DNA from 4 places in the Pallidibacillus thermolactis genome. Region 1 is predicted to be linked to each of the others. Evidence: riboswitches for the same ligand, from Rfam matches in the RefSeq annotation. Region 1 holds a riboswitch; each other region holds the start of a gene.
The links. Region 1 has a riboswitch for thiamine pyrophosphate ahead of tenA (thiaminase II). Riboswitches for the same ligand answer to the same signal wherever they lie in the genome.
Positions count from the first base shown of each region.

Region 2: it holds a riboswitch for thiamine pyrophosphate, as region 1 does, so the genes downstream of both, tenA (thiaminase II) here and tenA (thiaminase II) in region 1, are expected to answer to the same signal.
Region 3: it holds a riboswitch for thiamine pyrophosphate, as region 1 does, so the genes downstream of both, OEV82_RS02235 (beta/alpha barrel domain-containing protein) here and tenA (thiaminase II) in region 1, are expected to answer to the same signal.
Region 4: it holds a riboswitch for thiamine pyrophosphate, as region 1 does, so the genes downstream of both, OEV82_RS11625 (ABC transporter substrate-binding protein) here and tenA (thiaminase II) in region 1, are expected to answer to the same signal.

Region 1 covers NZ_JAOUSE010000039.1:4,612-7,983, reverse strand. The annotation lists gene OEV82_RS11745 (enoyl-CoA hydratase/isomerase family protein) at 1-373, shown strand, start outside; gene OEV82_RS11740 (MBL fold metallo-hydrolase) at 428-1,366, shown strand; TPP riboswitch at 1,621-1,709, shown strand; TPP riboswitch at 1,799-1,887, shown strand; gene tenA (thiaminase II) at 1,973-2,656, shown strand; gene thiW (energy coupling factor transporter S component ThiW) at 2,673-3,194, shown strand; gene thiD (bifunctional hydroxymethylpyrimidine kinase/phosphomethylpyrimidine kinase) at 3,163-3,372, shown strand, end outside.
Region 2 covers NZ_JAOUSE010000009.1:14,863-18,234, forward strand. The annotation lists gene OEV82_RS05080 (ABC transporter ATP-binding protein) at 1-564, opposite strand, end outside; gene OEV82_RS05085 (ECF transporter S component) at 542-1,138, opposite strand; gene tenA (thiaminase II) at 1,135-1,821, opposite strand; TPP riboswitch at 1,939-2,039, opposite strand; gene OEV82_RS05095 (LysR family transcriptional regulator) at 2,125-2,991, opposite strand.
Region 3 covers NZ_JAOUSE010000003.1:122,164-125,535, forward strand. The annotation lists gene fliD (flagellar filament capping protein FliD) at 1-798, opposite strand, end outside; gene flaG (flagellar protein FlaG) at 785-1,153, opposite strand; TPP riboswitch at 1,427-1,536, shown strand; gene OEV82_RS02235 (beta/alpha barrel domain-containing protein) at 1,631-1,816, shown strand; gene OEV82_RS02240 (thiamine phosphate synthase) at 1,806-2,222, shown strand; gene thiS (sulfur carrier protein ThiS) at 2,225-2,428, shown strand; gene OEV82_RS02250 (thiazole synthase) at 2,434-3,201, shown strand; gene OEV82_RS02255 (ThiF family adenylyltransferase) at 3,201-3,372, shown strand, end outside.
Region 4 covers NZ_JAOUSE010000038.1:13,866-17,237, forward strand. The annotation lists gene OEV82_RS11615 (DUF6176 family protein) at 1-13, shown strand, start outside; gene OEV82_RS11620 (SDR family oxidoreductase) at 16-843, shown strand; TPP riboswitch at 1,281-1,389, shown strand; gene OEV82_RS11625 (ABC transporter substrate-binding protein) at 1,590-2,588, shown strand; gene OEV82_RS11630 (thiamine-binding protein) at 2,600-2,893, shown strand; gene OEV82_RS11635 (ABC transporter permease) at 2,893-3,372, shown strand, end outside.

The sequences.
Region 1 (3,372 bases):
CATTGGTCTAATTCCCGATTTAGGTTTAGTAAAAAAATTGTCGGAAGTTGTTCCTCCCCATTTAGCGAAAGAATGGATTTCGTCAGCAAAAGAAGTATCAGCAGAGGAAGGTTTCCAACGTGGTTTTGTCAATAAACTTGCAGAGGGCGATGTCATAAAAGAAGCGACTGATTTTGCTCAATTTATAATAAGTGGTCCACCGATTGCAAATCCATTTGTCAAATATTTAGTAAATCATGCACATGAACTAACGAACGAAACAAATCAGATGTTAGAAAGTACTATGCAAGCATTATTATTCCAGACAAAGGATCATAAAGAAGGAATACGTGCTTTTTTTGAAAAGCGGAAGCCTGACTTTAAAGGAGAATAATAGATTTGACGCTCACTTTCACATGTGGAAAAAATAATTAAAGGTGGCTATCGTATGTTAGAAGAGATTGGTTTAAAACGGATTCGCTTAGATTTGCCTTTTCGACTGAACCATGTCAATTGTTTCTTAGTAGAAGGACCCAATGGTTGGATAGTGATAGATGCCGGTTTGCATAATAAACCAACGGTAAAACGGTGGGAAGAGGAACTTCAAGGAAAAGAAGTTTCCGATATTTATATAACCCACTATCATCCTGATCACTTTGGTTACGCCGGTGGACTTCAACAAAAAACGGGTGCAAAAGTATCTATGTCTAAAATTGATGCTACTGATGGATTTATGGCATGGGAAAAGAATTTTTTAGATTCATTGGAAACCAATTATCAGTTATCTGGGATTCCTAAAGATACGGCAAAGGCAATGGCTGACGATACGAAATCTTTTAAGCCAAGAGTAACACCGTATCCTGAAGTGAATCATTTTTTTCAAGAAGGGGAAAAGGTACAAATTGGTAAGCTAGAATACGAAATTTATTTTACACCAGGACATTCCGATGGTTTAATTGTATTTTTTAATAAAGAAAAAAGTGTTTTGCTATCAACAGACCATATTTTACCAAAAATTACACCGAATATAAGTTACTGGTATCATGGTGATCCGAATCCGTTACAAACGTACTATCATTCCCTTGAAAAAGTGAAAAAACTCAATGCTGAGTATGTCATCCCGTCGCATCGCGAGCCGTTTACCGATGCAAACAAGCGAATAGAAGAGATTAAAGCTCATCATGCTGAACGACTTGAAAAAACATTAGAGGCTATTCAAAAAGAAAGTACGGTTTATCAAGTTAGTAAAGTCCTGTTTCCTTTTATTGAAACTATTCACGAAACACGGTTTGCTGTGGGTGAAACTCTTGCCCATTTAGAATATTTACGTTCCAAAGGTGAATGCAAACGGGAACTTGTCAATGGAAAATATGTGTATTTTGTATAAAAAACGGTCTGTCATTCTAATGGAAGGGTCAATCAAGTGGCACACCCAATTCTCCTTGGAGCGGTAACGTGTCCTTGACAAATTTTCATTGGATTCTGAACGGGTGAAAAAGCCATTGTCATAAAAAGGCACTTTGTTTTCCGAGCCGTAGCTATGGACATTATTTGACAGCTTCTAAAAGGATTTTAGTTCTTTTCATAGCCAAACTAAGAAAAGTTTGCTACAATCAAGTTGAAACAAAACAAAATAAAGTCAATTTACACTAGGGGCGCCGGTCGGCTGAGAAGTACCCTTTGAACCTGATCTAGTTCATACTAGCGTAGGGAAGTGTAACATAAAATTTAGATACAAAAACGATGATGTTACGATTTCCCCGCGGTTCGAAAAGAATGCGGGGTTTTATTTTGTTTTGTGAAAAAACTTAATATTTTAGAAGACTACTAGGGGCGCCATATGGCTGAGAAGTACCCTTTGAACCTGATCTAGTTCGTACTAGCGTAGGGAAGTAGTGTCGGAATTCGTATATACATATGTATGTATCGAAAATAACGCCACTTTCCTTCGCGGGAAGTGGCTTTTTAATTTTAAAAGGGAGGAGTATTTAAAATGGAAAAAATAATGACTTTTACTGACAGATTATTTCAGAACGTACAACCGATTTGGGAGAAAAATCATAACCATCCGTTTGTTCAGGAGTTAGGGAAGGGAACTTTAGATAAAGATAAATTTATTCATTATATGAAGCAAGATTATGTGTACTTAATTGATTATGCCAAACTATTTTCAATCGGTGTTACGAAGGCAACGAACCTAGAAACAATGCAAAAATTCTCACAAGTGCTTCATGACACTTTACATTTTGAAATGGAATTACATCGTCAATTTGCAGCGGAATTTGGGATTACAAATGAGGAGTTAGAAGCGACAAAGCCAACACCGGTAAACGTTGCTTATACATCCTATATGCTAACGGCGGCTCATAATGGTAGTTTAGCGGAAGTTGTTGCTTGTTTACTTCCTTGTGCTTGGGATTATTGGGAAATTGGTAAGCTACTGAGAAAACAATATGGTGACATATTGGCATCAAACCCTTACCGTAAGTGGGTTGAAACATATGACTCTGAGACTTTTGGTGAAGGCGCGAAGGCCCTTATTCAACTTATGGATGAATTAGCGGAAGGAAAACCAGAAAGAGAATTAGCTGTTTTAGAGAAACATTTCCAAATGACATCGAAATATGAATATTTATTCTGGGATATGAACTATTACAAACAAGATTGGCCAATTTAATATGGAGGCGGAACTGGTGAATAAAACGAGAAAAATAACGTACACAGCCATTATTGCGGGACTTACGACAGCAACAAGTACACTCATTTATATCCCGTTAGGTTTTGCCAAAATTTTTCCAATTCAACACTTTGCTAATGTCATTTCAGCAGTTCTATTAGGGCCCTGGTATGCCACATTACAAGCGTTTCTTACTTCAACATTACGAAACATGATGGGAACGGGAAGTTTATTTGCTTATCCAGGAAGTATGATTGGCGCCTTTTTAGCAGCCATTATTTTTTCAAAAACCAAAAAGTTATCCTTAGCAGCCTTTGGTGAAGTTGTAGGTACCGGGATATTCGGGGCGATGGCTACATATCCAATCGGTATTCTCTTTATGGGACAAAAGGCAACGCTGTTTGGATTAATTCCAAGCTTTTTAATGGCATCCTTTGCCGGTGCATTAATGGCATACGGGCTTCTGAAAGTTATGAGCCGTAACAAAATAATAGGAGGTTTAATTTATGAAAACAGCACTTACGATCGCGGGTTCTGATTCCGGAGGCGGGGCAGGCATTCAAGCAGATCTAAAAGCTTTTTCGGCAAATGGGGTTTATGGCATGTCAGTCATTACTGCAGTGACCGCCCAAAATACGGTGGAAGTTCGATCTGTTCAAGATATTGATACGGACATTATTCGTGATCAGATTGAAGCAGTATTTGATGATATTCAG
Region 2 (3,372 bases), on a different contig from region 1:
AACAAAAATCATTGTTTGATTTGTTTTTTGAGATAGTCGGTGTAATATTTCAAGTATTTCTTTCCTGCCAGCTGGATCTAACTGAGCAGTTGGTTCATCAAAGAACAGCACCTCTGGCTCCAAGGCTAGTAAACAAGCTAAAGCTAGTCTTTGTTTCATTCCGCCTGATAATGTATCGATAGGGGTTTTCTTATCTACTTTTAAACCGACTTGATTCATTAAATTAGAGATAATATTGTCCATTTCGGTTTGAGGAACGGATCGGTTCTCAAGGCTAAATGCAATCTCTTCATCCACATGCAACATACAAAATTGAGAGTCAGGATCCTGAAACATAATTCCCACATTATCTCTCAGAAATACTTGTCCTGTTACTTCTGCTTCTATATACTCTGGAATGATCCCAGCGAGAGTGGAAATCAAAGTTGATTTCCCACCTCCGCTTGGTCCAAGTATCAATACCTTTTCTCCTTTATTAATAGATAGCGTAATATTTTTCAATATGTGTTCTGAACGGTTATAATAACGGACAGAAAGATCATTACAGCCCAGAAACATGTCCATTGGCATCTTCCTTTTTTCTTTTTTCTTTCATAATTGCATATTGTTCTAACACACCTGTTTTTGCCAATGTATCTACTACTACTTTTGCTAACCAACCGCCAAGAATCATACCGCTGATAATATGAATACCTAACGTAGTTAATAATACCTCTGTCGAGTAATATCCAAAACCTTTTGCCAACAAATTATAAATCATTCCAAAAACGGCCGCCAAAGCACCAGAAAGCATTAAAGTAAAAAGGTTATATCGCTTGTATCTGAATATGGCAAAAGCAATTTCAGAACCAATCCCTTGAAATAGTCCTACTAATAAGGCAGCTAATCCAAAATGACTTCCTGTAAATAATTCCACTGCTGCAGCCGTAACTTCTGCGACAAATGCCGCACCTGGTTTACGAATGATATAGGCAACAATAGGACTAGCGATCACCCAGATGCCAAACATAAAACTGGCACCGACAGGCCCAATTACAGCAGAAATCGGAATCCAAAGTGTAGACCAGCCTAAATAGATCACACCACAAATTACTGATAAAATAACCGCTAAGACGATTTCTTTCATTTTCCAAGTCAAGATTGTATTACCTCCATTTTTACAGGCCAATCCTCAAGTTTATAAGCCATATCCCAAAACATATATTCAAGCTGACAGCTAAGTAAGAAATGTTCCTTCATTTTTTCTTTTTCTATGTTTGTCGCTTCCTTTACCAGTTCATCAAGCCGTGCACAAAACTTTGTTGTGATTGAATCGGTCCGATTGCCATAGAAATGGATCCATTCATAAAATGGATGTGAACGGTCTGGGTTCACTTCTGTTAATAATCGCTTCCCTATTTCCCAGTAAGTCCACGGGCACGGCAATAAAACTGCAATAATTTCACCCAATGTCCCTTCATGAGCAACCGTCAGCATATGCCGTATGTATTGATGTGCGGTTGGAGACAATGGGTACCCTTGTAATTCTTCGTATTTGACATCTGCAACTTGACAAAAGTTATGATGTGGATGTGTTTCACTATTCAAAATAAAAGAAATTTGCTTATTAAACATTTCCATATCCTTACGATCTTTACACTTTGAAATTGCCATTCCATAGATTCGTATAAAGGCATTTAAATACTCAAAGTCTTGCTTTACATAATGAATTAGTTGTTCCTTCTTTAAATCTCCATTTGCTATTCCCTGTACAAATGGATGCTCAAAAATAGCATTAAAAATCGGATCTGCTTCTTTTCTCAGTTCTACAGAAAAACTCATGTTTATTTATGCCTCCTTATTAGTTATAGTGGAAGACGCTAGTTAGGAAGCAATTGCAGAATAAAGACATAAAAAAACCGCACCAAAATGGAGCGGCAGAATACTTTTAAATATACTCTTGCACGGACTCCACTTCCCTACGCTAGTATGAACTAGATCAGGTTCAAAGGGTCCGGGATACTTCCCGTCTCAGCCGAAAGGCTCCCCTAGTGTCTTCCTATACATTCCTATTCATTTAATTATCACTTTACACACACTTTTCAGTAAAGTCAATACAATCTTACATAAGTTAATAATTTTATTTCACCATACCCTTTGTAAAACACTACAAAATGTTTGAATATTAGGTTCTTCTGAGCGAACCTTTAAGTTAATACAAAACGTAGTAATCGGTTCGGATACAGGTTGAAGGATGGTGATAGAGCCCTCCTCCAACTCTTTTTTTATAATATTTTCTCCTAATATGGCATATCCGGTTCCATTTAATACAGCACTTTTAACCGTTTCATCGCTGCCACCAACCACAATCATAGATTGAGGCTGCAACTTGCTTGTTTTGAAATAGCGGTTAATAATACTACTGAAACTACAATTTTTATCGTAAGAGATAAATGGATACAGACCAAAGATATCTTCCAAACTACGATCTTTGCTAATTTGTGAGGACACAACCAAAAAAGTTTTTTCTTCCTCTAAAAAGATTTGTCTCATATCTATTTCATGAAAATTACCAGCAATGATTGCAATATCTGCAACATGGTCCTTCACACTTTGAATGGCATGTGCACTATTTAATGGTAGAAGATTCACCCGAACGTTCGGATACAATTCCTTATAATGTTTTATAATGTGTGATAACCGCCTTGTACAGTAGTATTCAGATGCTGCTATTGTTAAAATTCCTTTAGGTCCATGCAATTCTTCCATTTCTTTTTCCATTTGGGCAATAAGTGAAAATATCTGATCAACGTGAACCTTTAGCTGTTTTCCAGCAGTCGTTAATACTGTCCTTTTTCCAATTCTTGTAAAAAGGGTATGATTAAGCTCTTTTTCAAGAGATTGTATTTGTAACGTAATGGTGGGTTGTGTGTAGCCTAATTTGTTTGCTGCCTTGGATAAATTCAATTCCTCTGCAACAACTTTGAAGGTTTTTAAATGTCGTAGTTCCATTCCACTACCTCTTTCTTAAAAAACCCCTCTTCGGAAGAATGTAAGTTATCTTAATTATAACATTGCAATAAATTATCTAATGAAATCAAGTATCAATAATGATTTATATTTTATAGACAATTATGATTATTTTAATAATAATATATAAATTTTTTCAATAGTTAAGTAGCTTCATTTTTTTCGGTTTCACGACCAAATATCTATACTTCTCTCTCTCCATCTATTTTTGATTCAAAAATGGGATTATAGGCACTCTTTTATCGAAACGATTGCACCCTGTACACTTTCGCTTTTTCAACTATTAAGAATTCCTATCGTTCATATTTGACCAGTTATCTATGTTGTGAAAAAATTCATATTAATAAAAATATTATATTAGGA
Region 3 (3,372 bases), on a different contig from region 1:
CGTTCGCGTTTCTTTCTTTTCATTGACAACATAATCAACTTCCACGACATCATTAATATTTAACGTGTTTTTAAACTCAATCGTTCCATCTGAATGGACGAAAGCTACATTTTCATCTGTATCTGGCCAACTTTTACCCTCTTCTTCGGAAGTCTTAAAAATAACGTTGATCCCTTTTCCATTCACTTTAATTGAAATATCAGTAGAAAATGAATCCGATTCATTATTTTGTAATGTTTGTCCTTCTTTTAAGTTTAATTTCACAACTTTTCGATTATCGTGATTAATTTTAATTGATTCACTTTCTAATCCACCTTGTTTCCATTCAAAATCGGCGTTTTTAAACGAATCGCTAATAAAATAAAGGCCTTTATTTACATCAACTTTATGATTCTTATCGGCTGATATTCCTTCTGCATTTTTCATTGTCGCAGCCTTTGCTAATCGTGTAATCTCAGAAATTGTATACGTACCTGTTCCCGCTCCATTTGCTACCGTTGCTGTAACGAAATCTTCATTCGTACTTGTCACACTACGGATACGATAATTTTGCGTACGTGTAAATTCAAACAATTCATTCTGAAAGTCAAATAAAAGTTTATTAATTTCGCGATAAGCATCCCGCTTCCACTCTAACAATGTTTTTTCCTTTTCAATTTTTGTCAGTGGAATTCGTTCGGCTTTCATTAAGTCGGAAACGATGGAGTCAATATCCATACCACTTGCTAAACCACTAACCCGTACACCAACCATGATAGTTTCACTTCCTTTTCCATTCCTTCTATCAAATCTTCTCATTTATTATTAAACCGATTCGTTCCGCCATTGCCGCATATAAATCGAGCATTTTTTTTGGCGGCACTTCTCGAATGACTTCCTTTGTTTCCTCATCAATAATTTGGACATAATATTCTCCAAGTTTTTCATGCATCGTAAATTTTAAAGCAGTGTATGTAGGGCTCAAAAAATCATTTAAGGCTTGGATTACATCTTGAACTTGTTTTTTACCTCCATCAACTTGTCCTGCTGCTTTAGGACCCTCATATCCTTTTGTATCATATTTGGACGGATAAATCTCTTCTTTTAATGAGTTTGTTAGCCTACTTACTGTATCTGTATTTACCATTCGATGGGAAGCAATATGTTTTACCATTCAACATCCCCCTAAAGTTTTTTCGCACATAGATATCTACTTTTTTTATCGGCATAAAGAAAAAAGATTTAACGAATAAATCATATATTCAAAAGATAACAGGCTTCATTCCAAATACAATCCTTGTACACACAAATATAACGCTATGATTGAAACTTTTTTAATGAAAAGGCGCTCTAAATTCAGATTAAGAAAAAACTGGTCACCGTTCTGTAAATAATGTTTGCAAATACAGAAAAGTGTGTTAACATGGAATCGTTAAAAAATTTAATATTGAACCACTAGGGGAGCCTTTGAGAAAGGCTGAGATTAAAGTGTGGACTTTAAGACCCTTAGAACCTGATCTGGACAATGCCAGCGTAGGGAAGTGGAATTTTGGAACATGACCAATTTGGTTCATGTTTATGTTCACATGCCACTTTCCGCAATGGAAAGTGGCTTTTTAATATTCAAATGCGCTTGAAAGGAAGGACTTATGTGGAATTACACGCCATAACAGACGGGAAAAAAACCGCTACAGAGTTGGTCAAGGCTATTTTAGCCATTGCTGATGAGGTGGACTATATCCATATTCGAGAAAAAACAAAACAGACAAGTGAAGTCATTCAACTGGTAGAGCAGCTTTTAACAAAAGGTGTACAAAAAAAAACTCGTGATCAATGACCGGCTGGATGTTGCACTATTAACCGGGATACCGAATGTTCATCTTCCTGGAGCTGGATTGCCTGTCAAGTTAGTCAAACAAAAATTTCCTGAAATTAAAGTGGGTGTAAGTGTACATTCACTAGCAGAAGCGGTTATCGCAGCAGAAGATGGTGCTGATTATTGTCTATTTGGCCATGTATTTCCAACAAATAGTAAAAAAGGGATACCGGGAAAAGGGACAAAATTGTTGAAAGAAATTGTGCAAAAAGCAGGCATTCCTGTTCTGGCAATCGGCGGGATCACACCCGATAATATGACAGAGGTTGCGGCCACAAAAGTAAGTGGCATTGCAGTAATGTCGGCTATTCTTTCTGCACAAAATCCAAAAGAAGCAGCAAAACTTTTTCGGAAAGAAAGGGATTGATTATGCAACTCGTTATTAACGGTCAACAAGTGGAAGTGGAAAATGGGATCAAAAATATAGAAGATTTATTACACCATTTCCAATTGCAAGAAAGAATTGTGGTTATCGAACAAAATGGGGAAATAGTCGAAAAAGGACAATATGACATTCAACCCGTCAATGACGGTGACAGAATTGAAATTGTTCAATTTGTTGGAGGAGGATGAAAAACATGTTAAAAATTGGAGATAAAACATTTCGGTCACGACTATTATTAGGTACAGGAAAATTCCCGTCCTTTGAAATTCAAAAGAAAGCCGTTGAAGTGTCTGAGACGGAAATTTTAACGTTCGCAGTAAGAAGAATGAATATTTTTGAACCTTCGCAGCCAAATTTTTTAGAAATGCTTGACCTTTCAAAGTATTCCCTGTTACCAAATACCGCTGGAGCAAAAACGGCCGAAGAAGCGGTTAGAATTGCCAAACTTGCCAAAGCTTCAGGTTTATGTGACATGGTAAAAGTCGAAGTCATTGGCGATGATCAAACATTATTGCCGGACCCGATTGAAACATTACGCGCATCTGAAATGTTACTGGAAGAAGGATTCATTGTTCTTCCGTATACGTCCGATGATGTGGTTTTGGCAAAAAGGTTAGAAGAGTTAGGTGTTCATGCCATTATGCCGGGCGCTTCTCCGATAGGATCCGGTCAAGGGATTGTCAATCCTTTGAATCTATCATTTATTATTGAACAGGCCAATGTCCCGGTTATTGTGGATGCAGGTATCGGGTCACCGGCGGATTGTGCCCTGGCGATGGAAATGGGGGCGGATGGAGTATTATTAAATACGGCCGTATCGGGTGCAAAAGACCCGGTAAAAATGGCAAAAGCAATGAAGTTAGCTGTAGAAGCGGGCAGACTCGGATATGAAGCAGGACGGATTCCGAAAAAATGGTATGCTGAGGCAAGCAGTCCGACAGAAGGAATGTTAACACCATAATGGAACGTTATTCACGACAAATGTTATTTTCAGAAATTGGTGAGGAAGGGCAAAAAAAGCTACTGGATAGCCATGTCCTCATTGTCGGCGCAGGAGCACTTGGTTCAGCCAGTAGTGAAATGTTGGCCCGGGCCGGCATCGGTAAAATCACGATTATTGACCGGGATTATG
Region 4 (3,372 bases), on a different contig from region 1:
TAGGGAGAGGTAACATTGAAAATTGCAGTTATTACCGGAACGAATAGTGGGTTTGGTTTATTAACATCGATTGAATTAGCAAAAGCAGGTTACTTTGTATTTGCTACAATGCGGGATTTAAAAAATCGAAATGATTTGCTAAACAAAGCAAAAGAAGCAAAAGTTGAAAATCAAATCGAATGTGTTCAGATGGATATTACAAAATCGAATGAAGTGGAAAAAGCATATGAACAAGTGAGATATAAATTCAATAAGATTGATCTTTTAATAAACAATGCAGGTTATGCCCAAGGGGGATTTTTTGAAGAAGTAACGGATGATATGTGGATTGAACAGTTTCAGACGAATGTTTTTGGACATATTCGTGTAACACGCACCTTTCTTCCTTTGATACAAAATAATGGTGGGGGAAAGATAATTAATATTAGCAGTGTTAGTGGTTTGTTCGGCTTTCCTGGTCTTTCTCCGTATACATCATCAAAATTTGCCCTCGAAGGCTGGAGTGAAAGTTTACGACTGGAACTGTTAGATGAGAACATTTGGGTTACAATCGTTGAGCCTGCATCTTATCAAACAAATATATGGAAGAAAGGCTTGAGTCGAATTACTAAAAAAGATGACCGTTCCTTATTTCAAAAGAAATTACTAGAACAGGCTGAACAATCAGCAATAAATGCACAAGATCCGATTCAAGTCGTTCAACTTATTTTAAAAATTGTTCATTCAAAACGTCCTAAATTGCGCTATCCGATCGGTGGAATAACTCGATTTGTTACATTAGGGAAAGCTTTAATTCCATGGAGGTTTATTGAAACCATTGTAATTAAAGCGATAAAAAAGTAAATTCCAGTCGAGCATGACTAAAATAATTGAAGGGAGATAGATTAGAGGATATCTTTTCATTATGAAAAAAATCATTAACAAAAAAATAAATATAAACTTTATGCTTAGATCGATGATTTGTTAAATGAGCTAAGTAAGGAATGAGGCAACAATTCAAAATTGTTGAATTGTATTCGAGATATTATGACAATAAGACGAGGGAAAGCGATGGAAATGTCTTCGAACTCGACACTAGGTGAAGATGAACACGATCTTAGATATCCCTCTAAAAGATAATTTGTTGGATACCTTGAACAAATAATCCTAACCCAATTTTATCGACAAGTATACATAATCAAATTTATTGATACAGTTCTTACAATAAGTGCATATAAAAATAATTGCCTTTATGTGAAATTTATGGCAGAGTAATATGTAGAAAAATGTCGTAACTATTAATAAGTTTGTAGGGGAACCAGTGATGCTGGTTGAGAGTACATCCGTTAGATGTAGACCCTTGAACCTGATCTGGCTAATACCAGCGTAGGGAACATACTTATGTAAATAAATTTACATATGCTATGTGTAAGCCCTAGGTTGTTCCTAGGTTTTTTTCATTCATAAGGTAATTTCTTCTTTCCTTATATACTTTTGGCCATCGTTAACCAGTATCTCAAACGTTTTAATTGGTTTCTCTCAAACTTAGTTTAGTTATGGTATTTTATGCAAAACTTAAAAATAATCAAGAAAAAAGAGAGGGAAATCAAATGAAGAAAATTTTTTCATTGTTGATCTGTCTTGGTTTACTTGCTGGTTGTGGCAATAATGAACAAGAGGGATCACCAAATAACAATGAATCAAATGAGGGGTTAGAAAAAGTCAAACTCGTGTTAGACTGGACACCAAATACGAATCATACTGGTTTGTATGTCGCACAGGATAAAGGTTTTTTTGAAGAAGAGGGACTTGATGTTGAAATTATTATGCCTGGAGAAGCAACGGCAGAAAATTTAGTTGCTTCAGCTCAAGCCGATTTTGGTATCAGTTACCAAGAAGGAGTTACCCTTGCTAGAACTCAAGATATCCCATTAGTTTCAATTGCAGCTATAATCCAACATAATACATCTGGATTTGCGTCGTTAAAAGAACAAAATATTACATCTCCAAAAGATTTTGAAGGAAAAACTTATGGTGGTTGGGGCTCACCAATAGAAGCAGCCGTTATTGAGTCATTAATGAAACAAGAAAAAGCAAGTATTGATAAAGTAGAAATTCTCAATGTCGGAAATACAGATTTTTTTACAGCGCTCCAACAAAATATCGATTTCTTTTGGATTTATTATGGTTGGACTGGTATAGAAGCGGAGATGAGAGAAATTCCGATCAATATGGTATGGTTAGCAGATTATAGCGAGAAACTTGATTACTATACACCGGTCATTATTACAAATGAAGAGCTAATTTCGGATAATCCAGAAACTGTTCGAAAGTTTATTGCCGCAGTAGCCAAAGGATATGAATTTGCCATTAAAAATCCAGAAGAAGCAGCTAACCTTTTAATTGATGCAGTTCCGGAATTAGACGCAGAATTAGTACGAAAAAGCCAAGAATGGCTATCAGCAAAGTATCAAGATGATGCTCCACGTTGGGGTGAACAAAAGTTAGAGGTTTGGAAAAATTATGCTGATTGGATGTTTGAAAATGGTTTAATGGAAAAAGAATTAGAGGCAGAAAAAGCATTTACGAATGAATTTTTACCTGAATAGGAGTGAACAGAATGGCTAATGCGTTAGTTAGTATTCAAATCATACCACGTACGAAAAATGGGGGAGACCCTATTCCATATATTGACGAGGCAATTTCCGTAATAATAAACTCTGGTGTTAAATATCAAGTAAATCCGTTGGAGACGACAATGGAAGGCGATTTACATGAACTACTTGCTATTGTTGAAAAAATGAATGAGCGGATGGTTGAACTTGGTGCACCAAGTATCATTTCACAAATTAAAGTGTATTTTAATCCAGAAGAAGGGGCGTCAATGGACCAATTGACTGAAAAGTACAGATAATGAAAACACTAATAATCAAAGGATGGAGACCAACTTCGGTTCTCCTTCTTTTATTCATCATTTGGGAGTTTTTTGTTAAGATCTTTAATATTGAACAATGGCTACTTCCATCACCATCACACATATTTATTGAACTTGTACATGGAACAGACGTGTATTTAGAACATCTTTGGCCAACGATCCAATTATGTATTATTGGTCTTTTGCTCGGTTGTGCCATCGGTATTGTTACAGGTACCATTTTGCATATTGTTCCATTTTTAAGAGAAGCTTTTTATCCACTTCTTATTATTTCACAAAATATTCCAATTATAGTACTTGCTCCATTACTGGTAATATGGTTTGGATTTGGTATGCTTCCGAAAATCATTGTCATTATCTTAGTTTGTTTTTTCCCGATTACAATAGCCTTATTAGATGGTTTCAAGCAAATTGATCGTGATATTATGAATTATATGAAAATGGCTGGAGCAACGAAA